4 regions of the Ochrobactrum teleogrylli genome follow, and region 2 is predicted to be linked to each of the others. Evidence: predicted binding sites of a transcription regulator. Region 2 holds the regulator's gene; each other region holds the start of a gene.

Region 1 (4,213 bases), 1.8 Mb from region 2:
GCACCGCCCCGCCCGCCTGCCGCACAGTCTTGAGAATATCGCCGAGCATCAGCAGGAACTGCGACATCGACATAAGGTCGAGCATTTGCGGATGAACCGTGATCAATACCGATGTTGCAGCGGACAATGCCGTCAGCGTCAGATAGCCAAGCTGGGGAGGGCAGTCGATAACGACCACATCGTAGGAATCATCGACTTCGGCCAGAGCCGTCGCGATGCGGTTCCAGAACATCTTGCCCTCGCCGCCATTCTGCATGGCCAAAGGCGTGTCATATTCATATTCCTGCAGCTCCAGCATGGCCGGAATAATATCGAGACCGGGAAAGTTCGTCCGGCGAATGACATCGCGGATGGGCTTCTTTTCGGAATCGTAACGAATGGCTTCGTAAAGCGACGGGAATTCATCCAGCTCTGGCTGGATACCGTGCAGTGCCGATAAAGAGGCCTGCGGATCGAGATCGATGGCAAGCACACGATGACCGGTCAAGGCGAGATGCTGCGCCAGATGCGCCGCGGTCGTGGTCTTGCCGGAGCCGCCCTTGAAATTCACAACGCCGATGACCTGAAGCTTTTCATGGGCACGGCGATGCGGAACATAACGCTTCACTTCGGCGCGACCATTCTGGTCAAGCCACAAACGCAGTTCATGCAGTTGGTCCACGCTATAGGCGCGGCGTCCACCTGTCAGTATAGTCGGCTCGACGCCCTTGCCCTCGAGGTGTAGCTTCTTCAGATTGCTGGGGGAGACGCCAAGGAAATACGCAGCTTCGGCCATAGAAAACTGACGCAGATTCTTCCGCGCATCCGGTGGGAAGTTTTCATGGCGCAGCAGATTGAGCTTGCGAGAGATTTCTCTCCCCTGCGTCAATATCATGTCGTCAAACGACACTGCTGCTGTTGAATTTGCGATATTCATTGACTTGGGATCCCTAGTGACGGCATCGGAACTAATACCGCCTAAATACCGTCATTATGTCCGATTCTTCTTGTATCGCAAGGGCTGCCCGAATTAACAAAGGGTTAGCAGGCAATTAAAAATTACGAAGAATTTTATCCTTCCGAATCAAATTGCTTTATCGAATTGTTTTTAAAGACTTTTATTGGAATTAGACGGCAGTCTATCATTGCAAGCGGCATGCTGGCGACCGCAGGTGGAGTCATTTATTGTCATCGTCCACGCTTTTAGGCGGGGATGGATGCCCGAATCGTCAAGTGCGCCTTGGCGTCCGATTGTCCGGTTCATATCCGGCAGGATGCGCCCCGCACAGTGGTACTGAAATGAAGTGACCAGCGCTAAAAGGGCAGGGGCGCGTCAGCCAAATTGCTCCTGCAACGGGAACTGGATTTTTCTCGGAAAAGCTGTTCAACAGTTCCGATGCACGATTCGAGTTTCCAGTCGAGTTTCACTGGCCCTTTCGCAAGGAACGATGATTTTTGTGCTTTTTGGTTAAGCGCTGTAGATTTTTTAACTTCTTCGCGCTACCATCCAAAGCATCGCCAGAGAGATTCCTTTTTAGAGCGCCTAGCTCGTCTCAGCGGTAAATTCCCCCCTTTAGATCGGGTTTTGAACTAGTCGCGCTAGGAAAACCTAACGCGGAATTAGCTTTCATATGCGATAAAATCTTGTTTATTCTCATTGCATTGAAATTTTCCATTCCGCGGACGAAACGACCGGTTTTTTACCGCTTTTGCCACGCCGTTGAAGCGGGCCTTTGTGGGCCTCCGATCACAAATGCAAAACCGTTATATGCGCGTCATCTAGCTTGCTTATGGAGACCTGACACTTTGTAGGAAGGGATTTCCAACATGCGTAAGCTTTTGCTCGCTCTCGCGTCCGCAACAATTTTGAGCGGCGCTGCCGATGCCGCCGATATTTATCCGCTCGACAGGGCCACGATTCTGGTCGGCTCGCCATTCGATTTCAAAGTGGAACTCGACAAGGTGGTGAAGCCGGAAGAGGTCAAGGTAACCGTCAACGGCAAGGATTACGAAACGGTATTTGGCGCCAAGGCCGAATTCGTTGCGGAAGAAAAGGGGAGCGAGGACAAGGTTCTCGGCTCAGCCCTCATTCTGCGCGATCTGAAAATCGCGGAGCCGGGCGCTTATAAGGTTGAAATCACGGCTGGCGCCGAGACAAAGACCGTCACCTGGGATGTGTACCCGACCGCGACGGAAGCGAAAGCCAAGAACATCATCTTCCTGGTGGCCGATGGTCTTTCGGTCGCGCATCGCACCGGCGCGCGCATCATGTCCAAGGGCATGGCGGGTGGCAAGGCCAATGGCCGTCTCAATATGGATGATGTTCCGCCGGTTGCCTTTATCGGCACGTCATCGACCCATTCGATTGCGACCGACAGCGCCAACACCATGTCGGCTTACATGACCGGCCACAAAGCGCGGGTGAACGCACTTGGCGTTTATGCTGACCGCACTCCGGCGAGTCAGGATGACCCGAAGGTCGAAACAATCGGCGAAGCGCTACGCCGCCAGACGAAAAAATCCATCGGCATCGTTTCCACGTCAGAAGTCGAAGATGCAACGCCTGCCGCGCTGGTTTCCCACACGCGCAAGCGTTCCGACAAGGCAGACATTGTCGGCATGTTCTACGATGTGAAGCCCGATGTGCTTCTGGGCGGCGGTTCGGCCTATTTCCTGAGTAAGGATGTTCCGGGCTCCAAGCGCAAGGACGACAAGGATTATATCCAGCTGTTCCGTGACGCAGGTTATGCCATCGTTACCGACAAGAACGAGCTGGCCGCTTCCGGGCAGTCCAACCAGCAGAACCTGCTTGGCCTGTTTCACACCGGCAATATGGATGTGACGCTGGATCGCGACTTTCTGAAGAAGGGCACTGTCGACAAGTTCCCGAACCAGCCGGGCCTGGTCGACATGACCAAGGCGGCACTCGACAAGCTCTCCAAGAACCCGGAAGGCTTCTTCCTGATGGTGGAAGGCGCTTCGATCGATAAGATGAGCCACCCGCTCGACTGGGAGCGGGCGCTGGTCGACACGATCGAGTTCGACAAGGCTGTCGGTGTGGCGCAGGAATTCGCCAAGAACAACCCGGATACGCTGATCGTCGTGACTGGCGACCACACCCATGGCGTAGCGATTATCGGTACGGTCGATGATGACAAGCCGGGCGATGAAATGCGCGCCAAGGTTGGCACCTATGATGCGGCTGGTTTCCCGAACTATGAAGACAAGGACGGAGACGGCTATCCGGATCGCGTGGACGTTTCGCGCCGCCTGTTCATGGCTGCGAATAACGGCCCGGATCATTATGAAACCTTCCGGCCGAAGCTGGATGATCCGTTCGTTCCGGCCATCAAGAACGAAAAGGGCGAGTATGTCGCCAATGAAGCCTATAAGGATGTGCCGGGCGCGGTATTCGTGCAGGGCAACATCCCGAAAGACGAGGATACCGGCGTTCACGCGGTAGACGATATCGTGCTTCAGGCGACGGGCCCCGGCTCCGAAGGGCTGCGCGGCTATATGGAACAGAGCGATGTGTATCGCGTCCTTGCCGATGCTTTTGCTCTTGGCAAGCCGAAGTCCGAATAGGAAGGCTTATCCTGAAACAGGGCAGGCGGCTCGCGCCGCTTGTCCGCAATTGATGGAGCGTCCGATGTTCAACCGGAACCATCTTAGCCGCCGACAAGTGATGCTTGGCGCACTGGCCATGCCGCTGGCGACAGCTATCCCGCAGGCGCGGGCTGCCGAGCAACTCGGCTTCAACAATCTCTATAAGAGCTTCGGCGTGCTGGGCCTTGAGTTTTCTGATCAGGTCAAACAGTCCGCTGGAAAGCAGGTTGCCATCAGCGGCTTCATGGCACCGCCCTTGAAGGCGGAAGCCAATTTCTTCGTGCTGACCGAGATACCAATGTCGATCTGCCCGTTCTGCTCGTCGGATTCCGACTGGCCGGACAATATCGTCGTGGTCTATCTCGCGGCGAAGCAGACTTTCGTGCAGTTTAACGCGCCGATCCTCACGCGCGGCACGCTGGAATACGGGTCGTGGACCGATCCTGAAACAGGATTTGTTAGCCAGCTACGCATGCGCGATGCTTCCTTCACAACGGTCTGATATGCCGACTGACCATGGCTCCGGTCTTTCGCTGGATATTTCCGCGTTGGAAGTGCGGTTTCCCGGCCTCCGGGAACCTGCACTTGCCATTGAGAATTTCCATTTGCCGCAAGGCGAGCATCTTTC
Region 2 (4,213 bases):
CGTCACCAGACCTGCGCCAGCCTTATAGGCGTGTTTGGCAATCAGCCGCACCAGCGGCAGGGCGACAACCGGCGCCGTGATGATCAGATCCTGTCCCTCGCGCAATTGCAGGCCGACGCGCACGGCGACTTCCGCCAGACGTTCGAGCTTTACCGGATCGATGACAGGATTTTGCATATCGTGAGCCATGAGCTGCGGGACCTCTTTTGATGCGAAGACGCGTCCCTTTAAAAAAAGAGCGCGGTTTGGAATCAGTTCTATACTCTCGTTATCAGTTTACCAAACGGCATAATTTCACCACTCTTTTTCATGCACCTGCGCTATTATTGAAGCAGCGGGCAGTTACACAGGACGAATGACGATGAACCGGAAACTACTTGTTTTGTTGGGGCTCGCAGGCCTGCTGGCTGGTTGTGTCACCATGACACCGGAAGAGCGCCGCGCCGCCGACGAACAGACATGTCTCGGCTATGGCTTCAAGCCACGGACCGACGCATTTGCCAACTGTCTGCAGCGGCTCGATCTCGACCGCCGGGCGGATCGCCGCGCCTGGGAAAACCGCGTCGATTTCTACGATCAGCCCATCATGCTCTATCAGCCGATCTATCGTCCGGTCGTGGTTCGTCCCCGCTAATAGCGATGGAATGCAGAACTCAAATAAAAAATGCGGGCCAATCGGAAAGATTAGCCCGCACCAAATCTGTTCAACTCAACTTATAGAGGCGTTTCCGGACGGTCCTGCGACAGAAGCAATGCGCCGATTGCATCGACCTGCTTCTGGTCTGCCGCCGCATAGCCAAGCGATTGCGGCTGGCTTGCCGGTGCCGACGTATCGAATTGCGGCTGATAGGACGCGACCTGCTGAATTTGCGGCTGCGCCGTCGCTACATCGTTGTTATGCGCAAGGCGATTGCCCCGCGCCTGCGGTCCAAGGCCGCTGCCACGCACAGAGGTTTCCATCTTGGACGCATCCGCCAGCGCGACCTGTACGGTTGGCGCTGCTGCCGGAACCGGTCCCGCCTGCGGCAAGGTCACGTCATAGGACGGGTCTTGCGGCAGCGACGGCGATTGCGGCGAATAGGCGAGCGCGAGGTTATATGGTTCCTGCGGCACCGGATTCTGCAACGAACCGTCGCGATTGCGTTTTTCGTAGAAGGAATTACCGCCGGCAACCAGCACATAGTGCATGTTGTTGTAGGGGAACTTCAGGCCTGCCGTATGGAAGAACATGGCGTTCTTCAGCTTCGGATGGCGCTGGCCTTTCAGCACGGCGTCGGCTGCGGCCTGAACATCGGGCAGCTTGCTGGATTCCATCTTGCGGGTGAGAACGCCGGGCGCGAACTGGTTCTTCTGGCCGACGACGCCGCAAATCGTATCGGGATAACGGCCCGATGCGAGGCGGTTCATCACAACCGTGCCGACAGCCATCAGACCATCGGAACTGGAGCGGTTCGATTCGAAGAACATGGCGCGCTCGAGGCACTCCTTGTCCCTTGCCGTATAGGTATAGGTCTTGACACCGTTGACCGACTTGACGTGACTTACGGCCGCCGTCTTCTCGGTCTTGGCTGTGGTGCCGGTCGTCGTGCAGCCCGTCACTACGAAGGGCGCTACGAGCAGTCCTGCCAATACAGGCAGCTTCCAATTACCAGCGCGCGTCAACGGCTCAGTCTCATATTCAGGACCCTTAACTGAAGCAGTCGATCCGAAGGCCAAAAATGACCAATACGGGTCTAGCTGCGGTGCAAGTCAAAGCAGGCTAAGATCAAAAATCAAACAACCTGCCATCGCTCGTCTTCTTCAAGGTTTTGGAATTTTTAGGCCAAAAAAAGGCAATGGGTCAAATTCCGAAATTGCTGAAACCATCGAAATGGTCGCAAATGAAACCCGAATCACGAGCGCAATTGTCCACACAAACCATTCAAAACTATTAATATTTTCTTAATGAACCTGCGGAAAAGAGATAAACCTTTGATTTGATGGAAATGATATTTCCTCAATACAGGTCACAACCCTGCCTTAATTCGCAACTGCTGTAAAATTTTGATATATCTTGCTTCATCAGGTTGGGAAAATCTGCGGCGTAACTGTTTTAGCAAGTCCTGCGCCGGTTCCTTCAACTTTGATACAAGAAGCGTAACATTCCGTGAGATTAGCGATTTACAGCCGTTTCAGCGTCTCCCGGACCGAATCGGCTGGCAAGGATAACAGGCCGCAAGAGCGCTTCAGAAAGTGATCGAGCCCGCCTTTCGATGAGGAAAGACGGGCTCGAAAAGAAGTTTTTTATCGACGCACGATCAGCCGAAAGAATATCCCGCGCCGCGTACCGTGCGGATCGGATCGAGCGCACGACCCAAGTTGATGGCCTTGCGCAAGCGTCCGACATGGACATCCACGGTGCGATCATCGACATAGATATCCGGTCCCCAGACACCGTCGAGAAGCTGACTGCGCGAGAAAACGCGGCCCGGCGACATCATGAAATATTCGAGCAAACGGAACTCCGTCGGTCCAAGACGGACTTCCTTTTCCTTGCGGTAAACGCGGTGCTGCTGACGGTCGAGCACCAGATCGCCTACTTTCAGAACATGCGACAGCAGGCTTGGATTGGCACGGCGCAGCATCGCCTTGACGCGGGCCAGGAGTTCCGGTGTCGAGAAGGGCTTCACGACATAGTCGTCGGCCCCGACGCTTAAACCCCGAACGCGTTCGCTTTCCTCGCCGCGCGCGGTCAGCATGATGACCGGCAGGCGTTCCGTCTCCGGCCATTGGCGCAGACGGCGGCACAGTTCGATGCCCGATACGCCGGGAAGCATCCAATCGAGGATGAGGAGATCAGGGACGTTCTCGCGCAGCGCGATTTCGGCCTCGTCGCCGCGCAGCATCGTGTCCACCTGATAGCCTTCGGCCTCAAGATTGTAGCGCAGCAGAACGCTCAGCGCTTCTTCGTCTTCCACCACAGCGATTTTGGGTACCTGTGACATCCATTATTCCCTATCTTAAACCGGCGAGCGGAAGATACACGTCCCCCCATCGACCGCGTGCCGCCGCGCTATTCACACATTCTCCACCGCATTTGGGAGCAATCCGGCAATCTGCCCTGATCGCTTCAAATGCAGCGCTTACTCAGGGCTTGCGTGCCTCATCCACGACGATGCCGTGGCTCAGGTCTTCCTTCGGTCGTTCGGCAGGCATCTGCAGGCCGGTCACGATGTAATAAACGGTTTCCGCGATGTTGGTCGCATGGTCGCCGATGCGCTCGATATTCTTGGCGCAGAACAGAAGATGCGTACAGGCGGAAATATTGCGCGGATCTTCCATCATATAGGTGAGCAGCTCGCGGAACAGCGAGGTGTACATGGCGTCGATCTCGTCGTCGCGATCACGCACGACATTGATCTGCTGCACCGAGCGCGACGAATAGGCGTCGAGCACGTCTTTCAGCTGGGTCAGCGCCAGTTCGGCGAGCGTTTCCAGACCGCGATAGAGCTTGACCGGCTGGCGGGATTCCGAAACGGCGGCAACGCGCTTGGCAATGTTCTTGCCCAGATCGCCAACGCGCTCCAGATCGGCGGAAATGCGGATCGAACCGATGATTTCGCGCAGGTCCACCGCCATCGGCTGGCGCTTGGCGATGATCATCACGGCCTTGTCGTCGATTTCGCGCTCGCTGGCATCCAGGATCAGGTCGTCGGAAATGACGCGCTGCGCAAGGGCGTTGTCGGCATTGACGATCGCTGCGACCGACTGTTCGACCATACGTTCCGCATGTCCGCCCATTTCGGCGATCTTGTGGGTGAGAAACTTCAGTTCCTCATCGTAGGAACGAACGGTATGCTGAGACGGCATGGTAGACCTCGTAATATAAATTGCGGGGAAGCCGCACTTCTGTTTGTTCTGACGCAATCCGCGCGCAAGGGTTGCTTTCCCCTGCCCCCGGTTTGTTAGCCGAAGCGTCCGGTGATGTAATCCTGCGTGCGCTTTTCCGTCGGCGCAGTGAACATCGTTTCCGTGTCGCCCACTTCGACCAGATTGCCGAGATGGAACATGGCGGTGCGCTGCGAAACGCGGGCCGCCTGCTGCATTGAGTGCGTAACGATGACGATGGTGTAGTTCTGGCGCAGTTCGTCGATCAGCTCTTCCACCTTGGCGGTGGCAATCGGATCAAGCGCCGAGCAGGGTTCGTCCATCAGGATGACTTCCGGGCTAACCG
Region 3 (4,213 bases), 230 kb from region 2:
AGCATCTGCCCGCCATGGTCGATACGTGCCGTTCGATCCTGACGCCGAAGCCGCTCGCCGTGATCCTGACCGCCTATTCGATCCGCGCATCGTTTTTCGCGATTCATGAGCTGATGCGCGACCGCTTCACCGGCCTTGGCGGCACAGTCGAATCGGGCGAACTTATTCTGCGTGAGCGTTCTGCTGGGCGCGCGCTTTCAACATCCATGTTCAGCCGCTGGGTAGCCAAATGAGCCGTAACGACGATTTTTCCAGAAACAGCGGTTCGCGCGGTGATCATTCAGGTGGGCATTCGAAAGTCGGTCAGGTGAAGGAAGTCACCAGCCTGACCAACCCGATCGTCAAGGATTTGCGCTCGCTGGCGCTGAAGAAATTCCGCGATCAGCAGGGCGTGTTCCTCGCCGAAGGGCTGAAGCTCGTCATCGACGCGCTGGAGCAGGACTGGCGCATCAAGACGCTGGTTTTCGCCAAATCCGGCAAGGGCAACAAAATGGTCGAGCAGGTCGCCGCCCGCACCTTCGCCAAGGGCGGACTGGTGCTGGAAGTGACCGAAAAGGTGATTGCCGCGATCACCCGCCGCGACAATCCCCAGGTGGTGGTTGGCGTTTTCGAACAGCAATACCAGCCTTTGGCAAGCCTCAGGCCCAAGCACAATGATGTTTATATCGCGCTCGACCGCGTGCGCGATCCGGGCAATCTCGGCACGGTCATCCGCACCGCCGACGCAGTCGGGGCAAAAGGCGTCATCCTGATCGGTGACACCACCGATCCCTATTCGCTCGAAACCGTGCGCGCCACCATGGGGTCGGTCTTTTCCGTACCGCTCTACAAGACGACGGAAAATGACTTCCTCAACTGGCGCAAGGGTTTCTCCGGTCTGATCGTCGGCACGCATCTGAAGGGCGCTGTCGATTACCGCACCATTCCCTATGCCAACAAGCCCGTCGTGCTGATGATGGGCAATGAGCAGCAGGGCCTGCCGGACAATCTCGCCAATGCATGCGACAAGCTTGCGCGTATTCCGCAGGCAGGCCGCGCCGATTCGCTCAATCTCGCCATCGCCACCGGCGTCATGCTCTATGAAATCCGCCGTGAGGCGCTTACCCTCGGCGAAAGAGGTTAGTCATGAAGCGCCACGCGGTTCTGTCCTCGCTTTTCGTCGTCATTCTCACGGTTCTGATTGATCAGGGCGTCAAGCATCTGGTCGAAACCCGCATGGACTACGCCCAGCAGATCGACCTGCTGCCGTTTCTGGCGCTGTTTCGCACGCATAATGAAGGCATCGCCTTCTCCATGCTCGCCGGGCTGCACGATTGGGGTTTGGTGGCGTTGACAGCTGCGGTCATCGTCTTCGTGCTTTATCTCTGGTGGACCAATGCGCATGACCGCGTCTTTGCGCGCTATGGTTTTGCACTGGTGATCGGCGGCGCCATCGGCAATCTGATCGACCGCGTGATGCATGGCTATGTGGTGGATTATATCCTGTTCCACCTGCCGACATGGTCGTTTGCTGTCTTCAATCTTGCCGACACCTTTATCACCATCGGCGCGGCGCTGATCATTCTGGAAGAATTCCTCGGCTGGCGGCGCGAACGCGCTGCCCGATAAGCCACTCATATGCCCCTCAATATATTGCGGGCACCCGGGTAACTTGATCGTTATTGGGCTTTCGCATAACGTGAAGGCTGTAATTTTAAAGACTTTTGAAGGGGATAAGCGGCGCCCAGCCGAAATGACACATTGGTGACACGCTTCTGTCATCCTCACGTAGCACTCGCTCTCTAGTACGTCGGCCAGATGCAGTTCAGGCTGCGCCGCCGACCTATAAATGAGAAGGCCAATTCCACTGCCTAATCGGTGGGAAAAGGTTCAGGAATACGTGAATAGACAAATCAGGAGCGAATCATCATGACAGTACTGCTTGGAATGGGCCAGCAAATCATTGATGATACGGTCATGTCAGGCTTAGAAGCACAACAGGCGCTATTCGCAACCGGTGAAGACCCGATCGTTCTCGGACGTATCGGCTCGCTGGAAGTGCGACTTGCAAACTCCCGTGAGGCCATCGAGGCCGCGCAGGAACTTCGGTTCCGCGTGTTCTTCGAGGAAATGGGTGCGCGCAAGGAATCCATCGAGGCCGTGGAGCTTCGCGATGCCGACCGTTTCGACACGATCTGCGATCACCTTCTCGTCTATGACACGGCCCTGCCAGTCCCCGAGCACCAGCAGATCGTCGGCACTTACCGGCTGATGCGCAGCGATCAGGCCGACAAGGCGCTCGGTTTCTATTCGGCGGATGAATATGACGTGCAGCGCTTGGCGCTGTCCCGCCCCAATCTCAAGCTGCTTGAGCTTGGCCGCTCCTGCGTGAAGGCGGAATATCGTTCAAAGCGCACCGTCGAGCTGCTGTGGCAGGGCGCATGGGCCTATTGCCGCCGCCATTCGATTGACGTCATGTTCGGCTGCGCTTCGTTTCATGGCGCGGTTCCTGCCGCCCACGCGCTCGGCCTGTCGTTCCTGCACCAGAATTGCCGCGCCACGCCCGACTGGGATGTGCGCGCACTGCCGCATCGCTATCAGGCCATGGACCTGATGCCGAAGGAAGCGATCAACAACAAGGTTGCGCTGTTCTCCATGCCGCCACTGGTCAAGGGATATCTGCGCCTCGGCGCGATGATCGGCGACGGCGCGGTGATCGATGAGGCCTTCGGCACAACCGATGTGTTCATCATCCTGCCGATCGAGCGCATCTCCAGCCGCTACATTACTTACTATGGCGCAGAAGCCAATCGGTTTGTCTAAACTGGATCTTTCCCCTCGCCCTTCGAGACGGCCCTTCGGGCCTCCTCAGGATGAGGGAAACCATCCAGAACCGGTCACGCTTTTCCGGCCAGTTCCTTCAGCTTGTAGATCAGGTCGAGCGCTTCACGGGGCGTCAGCTCGTCGGGACTAATCTCGGCCACCGCTTTTGCCAGTTCGCTGTCCTTTGCTAAAGCCTGCGGCTTCGGCTTTTCCTGTTGCAGCACAACGGAGAAGAGCGGCAGATCGTCGATCAGTTTGTCGGCTTTGCCGGATGTTTCGCCAGCTTCCAACTGGTGCAGCACATCACGCGCGCGGTTGACGACTGCTTCCGGCAGACCGGCCAGCCGTGCCACCTGCACACCGTAAGAGCGGTCGGCAGCACCCTTGGCCACTTCATGCAGGAAGACGACATCATTGTCCCATTCCTTGACCCGCATCGTGACATTGGAAAGCCGCTCCAGCTTTTCCGAAAGTGCGGTCATCTCGTGGAAGTGAGTCGCGAACAAAGCCCGGCAGCGGTTCTTCTCATGCAGATATTCCACCGCTGCCCAGGCGATGGAAAGCCCGTCGAAGGTGGCAGTGCCACGACCGATCTCATCGAGGATGACCAGCGAACGTTCGCCCGCCTGATTGAGGATTGCCGCCGTTTCCACCATTTCGACCATGAAGGTCGAGCGTCCGCGCGCCAGATCGTCGGAAGCGCCGACGCGGCTGAACAGCCGGTCCACCACACCAATCTGCGCGGCGCCCGCAGGCACGAAGGAACCCATCTGGGCGAGGATCGCGATCAGCGCATTCTGGCGCAGGAAGGTCGATTTACCGCCCATATTCGGCCCGGTCAGCAACCAGATCGCGCCATTGCCAGCGTCGCTTTGCGGCGAGAGATCGCAATCATTGGCAACAAATGGATTGGCCGCCTGACGGCGCAGCGCCTGTTCCACCACCGGATGGCGACCGGCCACGATGTTAAACGACAGGCTGTCATCGACCATCGGGCGGCAATAGCCCTGTTCCTCGGCCAGCACGGCAAGCGCTGCCGAAACGTCGAAGACCGAAAGAGCGGCAGCGGCAGCGCGAATCGCATCGGCATGAGAGACGGCTTCCGCCGTCAGTTCTTCAAAGATGGCGAGCTCGATAGAAAGCGCGCGGTCGGCGGCATTGGCGATCTTGCTTTCAAGCGCGGCCAGTTCCGTCGTCGTGAAACGCATGGCATTGGCCATGGTCTGACGATGGATGAAGCGCCCCTTGGCGGCATCCGTATCGGTCATCGCGCCGGAATTATTCGCCGTCACTTCGATGAAATAGCCAAGCACATTGTTGTGCTTGATCTTCAGCGACTTGATGCCGGTTTCCTCGATATAGTCAGCCTGCAAACCGGCGATCACCCGGCGGGACTGGTCGCGCAAGGCGC
Region 4 (4,213 bases), 430 kb from region 2:
TTGCTTTTGCCCCTGCGCGGCGGTGCCGAAGGTTTCTCGGTCACCTCGCTCGGTATGCTGGGCACCACCTGGGCAGGCGGTTTCGTGGCGGGCTGTCTTTTCGCCCCGCGCCTTGTGCGCCGTGTCGGGCATGTACGCGCCTTCGGCTGCTTTGCCGCATCGGCGGCGGTCATCGCACTTCTCTCCGGCATATTCGTCGACGCGACGATATGGGTCATTCTGCGCGCCTTCACCGGCTTTTCGATGGCCGGCGCCTTCATGGTCATTGAAAGCTGGCTGAATGAGCGCGCCACCAACGAATCGCGCGGCAAGATTTTCGGCCTCTATATGATGGTCAATTACGGGGCGACCATGACCGGCCAGATGCTGGTTGCAGGCGGCGACGTGCGCTCCGATCATCTGTTCATGATTTGCGGCATTCTCTTCTGTCTGGCGCTCATTCCGACCGCCATTTCAACAGCCGTCAGCCCAAGACCGCTGACCGAAGTGCAACTCGACCTCAAGGCGCTCTACCGCAACTCGCCCGCTGCCTTCGTCGGCTGCATATTGATCGGCATCGCCAATGGCGCATGGGGCACGCTTGGCGCTGTCTTCGGCGCAAAATCCGGCATATCGACCACAGAAATCGCCCTCATGGTCAGCGTGACCATTGCGGCAGGCGCATTGATGCAGATCCCTATCGGGCGCATTTCCGATCTGGTGGATCGCCGTTTTGTACTTGCGGGCGTTGCCGCACTGGCAGCCCTCGTCGGCCTCGTCGCATTCATCGTCGGGCCGACCAGCGGCTCCGTCATCATCGTCATGACGGGCTGCTACGGCGCGCTTGCCTATGCGCTCTATCCGGTCGCCGTGGCGCACGCCAACGACCATGCAACGGCGGAAAGCTTTGTGAAAGTCTCCAGCGGCCTGCTGTTGCTCTACGGTTTCGGCACCATGCTCGGCCCGCTTCTGGCCGCTGCGGCCATGGATATATTCTGGCCTTCCGGGCTCTTTGCCATAACCATGCTGGCGCATATTTCGATTACCGGCTACGCGCTGTTCCGCTCGCGCCAACGCGCCGCGGTTCCCAAGGAAGAGAAGGATCAGTTCAAGAGCATGCCATCTGAACGTGGTGCGACACCGGAAGCGATGAACCTCGATCCGAGAGCCGAAACGGAAAGCTGATCTGATCGTCTATTGAAAGAAGCGGGATAGCGCTGAAACCGCGCCGATAGAAAAAACATGAATCAAAATGTTCGGCGGCTGTGGCACAGCCGCCAATATTAAACTCAGGTCGGGCAAGGTGCAGCCGTGAGAGCGAGGTTCGATCTGATTCATCACATCGGCGCTCTAACTGTCTATTTCAACGCACATCTTTTCTGAAAACCGTTTTTCGGTTTTCAAGATGCGCTCTCAAAGGCGCTGCCGCCATCGACCGTTCTGGCCGAGATGCTTATCGCTATATCAGGCCGCAGCAACACCCGGCTTAAGCCAGTCTGTTCCACGTCCGATATAAAATGGCTTGAAGCGCCTTTGCGGCTTCCCTGTCTATGCCCCTTGGGTTTGCGTCAGTGACGCGTTACCTGAGATCTAAGCTTCTCTATCTGGTCCTTCAGCATAAGCTTCTTGCGCTTGAGAGACGCAACGTGAAGATCATCCATTGCCGGTGACGCCAAAGCATCGGAAATTTCCTGCTCCAGAGCGCCGTGCTTCTTTTCAAGCGTGGCAAGATGGGACTCGATAGCCATCATCAGTTCTCCTTTGGTTGATTTCCACACGATAACGGAACAGCCAGACCGACCCCAGATCAACCATTGCGGCAGGTGCTGTTGTTCCATCTGCTTAACTGCATGAACGCCCGGCACACCTCCTGTTTATCCGGGCCAACACGCAGTCCCGGCTGCCATGCATGCGGTTTTGATTTGTCGCCTTCGACAGCCGCCATCCATGACAGAACCATGACAGTTTGGCATGAGTTTGGTGCAAAGTCGAATTTGTCGTGGTAGCATTTTCCAATCGCGAAAAATGTGATAAGGGCTTCGCCCGAAACGGGCTTGCGCAGCGCCTTGAACGAGGTTCGGCGCAGCCCGTAAAACTATTCAACAGAATGGGGTTCGCATGTCCGATCAGGAACAGGCCGAGATCAGGTTGGCCGTCGCACGTCTGAAACAGGAGCACGCGGATTTCGATGCGGCGATCAATGCGATGATTGCCGTCGGCTGCGACCAGTTGCGCGTCCAACGCATGAAGAAGAAAAAACTCGCGATCAAGGACAAGCTTCAGGAAATGGAAGATCAGGTCATTCCTGACATCATCGCCTGATCGCGCCTCATATCGAAAGCAAAGCCGGGGTCCGCCCGGCTTTATCATTTTTACCCACGCAATATCTCATCCGCGAAAGCATGAAACGGAGCAGGAAAGACCAATGAGCGTTACCGCCGACGTCGCCATTATCATGGGCAGCCAGTCTGATTGGGAAACCATGCGCCATGCCGCAGACACGCTGGAGGCGCTCGGTATCGGCTTTGACGCCCGTATCGTTTCCGCGCACCGCACGCCCGACCGGCTGGTGGCCTTTGCCAAGGGCGCGAAGGCCGACGGCTTCAAGGTTGTGATCGCTGGCGCAGGCGGCGCCGCACATCTTCCCGGCATGGCCGCCGCCATGACGCCGCTGCCGGTGTTTGGTGTGCCGGTTCAGTCCAAAGCTCTTTCCGGCCAGGATTCGCTCCTGTCCATCGTGCAGATGCCAGCTGGCATTCCCGTCGGCACGCTGGCCATCGGACGCGCTGGTGCCGTCAACGCCGCCCTGCTCGCTGCCGCCGTTCTGGCGCTGCACGACGATGCTCTTGCCGCCCGTCTGGATGAGTGGCGCAGCGCCCAGACCGAGAGCGTGGCTGAACGTCCTACCAATGAGGTCTGATATGGAAAAATCCGCACTCACATCCGGCGCAACGATCGGCATCATCGGCGGCGGACAATTGGGCCGCATGCTGGCCATGGCCGCAGCGCGGCTCGGCTTCCAGACGGTCATTCTGGAGCCACAGGCAGATTGCCCGGCGGCGCAGGTTGCCAACCGCCAGATCGTCGCCGCCTATGACGATCCGAAAGCGCTGGCCGAACTGGCCGCGGCTTCCGACGTCATTACCTATGAATTCGAAAACGTGCCGGTCAGCGCCGCAGACAAGCTTGCCGAGACCGCGATCGTCCTGCCGCCACCAGCGGCGCTGGAAATTTCGCAGGATCGCTTCAACGAAAAGCAGTTCCTCAATGAAAGCGGCATCGAAACCGCCCCCTGGCGTCTGGTCGATGACGAAGAAACGTTGATCGCAGCACTTGGTGCGCTTGGCGAACGCGGTATCCTGAAAACCCGCCGCCTCGGCTATGACGGCAAGGGACAGGTGCGCCTGACTTCGCTGGACGAAACAGCTGCCCATGACGCGCTGACCGCCATCAACAAGGCCCCGGCGATCCTCGAAGGGTTTGTCGATTTCGATCGTGAAGTCTCGGTCATCGCCGCGCGCGACCGCAGCGGCAATGTTGCCATTTTCGACATCGCCGAAAACGTCCATAAGGACGGCATTCTCTCGACATCGACCGTTCCTGCCCGCATTTCCGCACAGACGGCGGATGCTGCGCGGCAGGCGGCAGAGAAGCTTTTGCATGCGCTGGATTATGTCGGTGTTCTGGGGCTCGAATTCTTCGTCCTCAAGGACGGTTCGCTGCTCGCCAATGAATTTGCGCCACGTGTGCACAATTCCGGCCACTGGACGGAAGCCGCCTGCGCGATCTCGCAGTTTGAACAGCATATCCGCGCCGTTGCCGGGCTGTCGCTTGGCAATACGGACCGGCATTCCGATTGCGTGATGGAAAACCTGATCGGCAACGATATTGATCGCGTGCCAGCGATTCTATCGGAACCCAATGCCGTGCTGCATCTCTATAGCAAAAAGGAAGCTCGCGAAGGCCGGAAAATGGGCCATGTGACCCATATCAAGCCCCGCGCGCGCTAGGCTTTGTCGGGAATCTGGACGATTCCCGATGACTCCGCCCGCTGCGACAAGATTTTCAGGCTCCCGCCCGTGAATCTGCCGCGCAGGAGTTGACATTTACCCGAAACCTTGTGTATTTCGGCCAACCCTTCAGGCACATATACCGTGTCTGTAATCAATTGGCGCCTTGGGCGCTGTTTTTATGAAGCCCGGCGGCGTGTTCATGTCGATGGGCCAACCAGACC

Evidence for each region. The regulator PhoB, encoded in region 2, activates phosphate uptake and scavenging genes when phosphate is short. The targets are predictions, from matches to a motif close to TGTCATNNANCTGTCAT.
Region 1: a site for PhoB is predicted at 1,742-1,758, ahead of WIX40_RS05365 (alkaline phosphatase). Genes of this name have one in related genera too.
Region 3: a site for PhoB is predicted at 1,733-1,749, ahead of olsB (l-ornithine N(alpha)-acyltransferase). Genes of this name have one in related genera too.
Region 4: a site for PhoB is predicted at 1,927-1,943, ahead of WIX40_RS15860 (YdcH family protein). Genes of this name have one in related genera too.

What each region holds. Positions count from the first base shown of each region.
Region 1 is NZ_JBBHKQ010000001.1:1,152,198-1,156,410, forward strand. Features, by position in the region: gene repA (plasmid partitioning protein RepA) at 1-916, opposite strand, end outside; gene WIX40_RS05365 (alkaline phosphatase) at 1,807-3,564, shown strand; gene WIX40_RS05370 (hypothetical protein) at 3,629-4,087, shown strand; gene WIX40_RS05375 (ABC transporter ATP-binding protein) at 4,089-4,213, shown strand, end outside.
Region 2 is NZ_JBBHKQ010000001.1:2,970,133-2,974,345, forward strand. Features, by position in the region: gene WIX40_RS13880 (aminopeptidase) at 1-189, opposite strand, end outside; gene WIX40_RS13885 (hypothetical protein) at 356-634, shown strand; gene WIX40_RS13890 (cell wall hydrolase) at 715-1,662, opposite strand; gene phoB (phosphate regulon transcriptional regulator PhoB) at 2,298-2,984, opposite strand; gene phoU (phosphate signaling complex protein PhoU) at 3,127-3,849, opposite strand; gene pstB (phosphate ABC transporter ATP-binding protein PstB) at 3,945-4,213, opposite strand, start outside.
Region 3 is NZ_JBBHKQ010000001.1:2,744,295-2,748,507, forward strand. Features, by position in the region: gene WIX40_RS12905 (RsmD family RNA methyltransferase) at 1-233, shown strand, start outside; gene WIX40_RS12910 (TrmH family RNA methyltransferase) at 230-1,123, shown strand; gene lspA (signal peptidase II) at 1,126-1,608, shown strand; gene olsB (l-ornithine N(alpha)-acyltransferase) at 1,909-2,802, shown strand; gene mutS (DNA mismatch repair protein MutS) at 2,877-4,213, opposite strand, start outside.
Region 4 is NZ_JBBHKQ010000001.1:3,396,196-3,400,408, reverse strand. Features, by position in the region: gene WIX40_RS15870 (MFS transporter) at 1-1,164, shown strand, start outside; gene WIX40_RS15865 (YdcH family protein) at 1,548-1,730, opposite strand; gene WIX40_RS15860 (YdcH family protein) at 2,098-2,301, shown strand; gene purE (5-(carboxyamino)imidazole ribonucleotide mutase) at 2,405-2,899, shown strand; gene WIX40_RS15850 (5-(carboxyamino)imidazole ribonucleotide synthase) at 2,901-3,989, shown strand.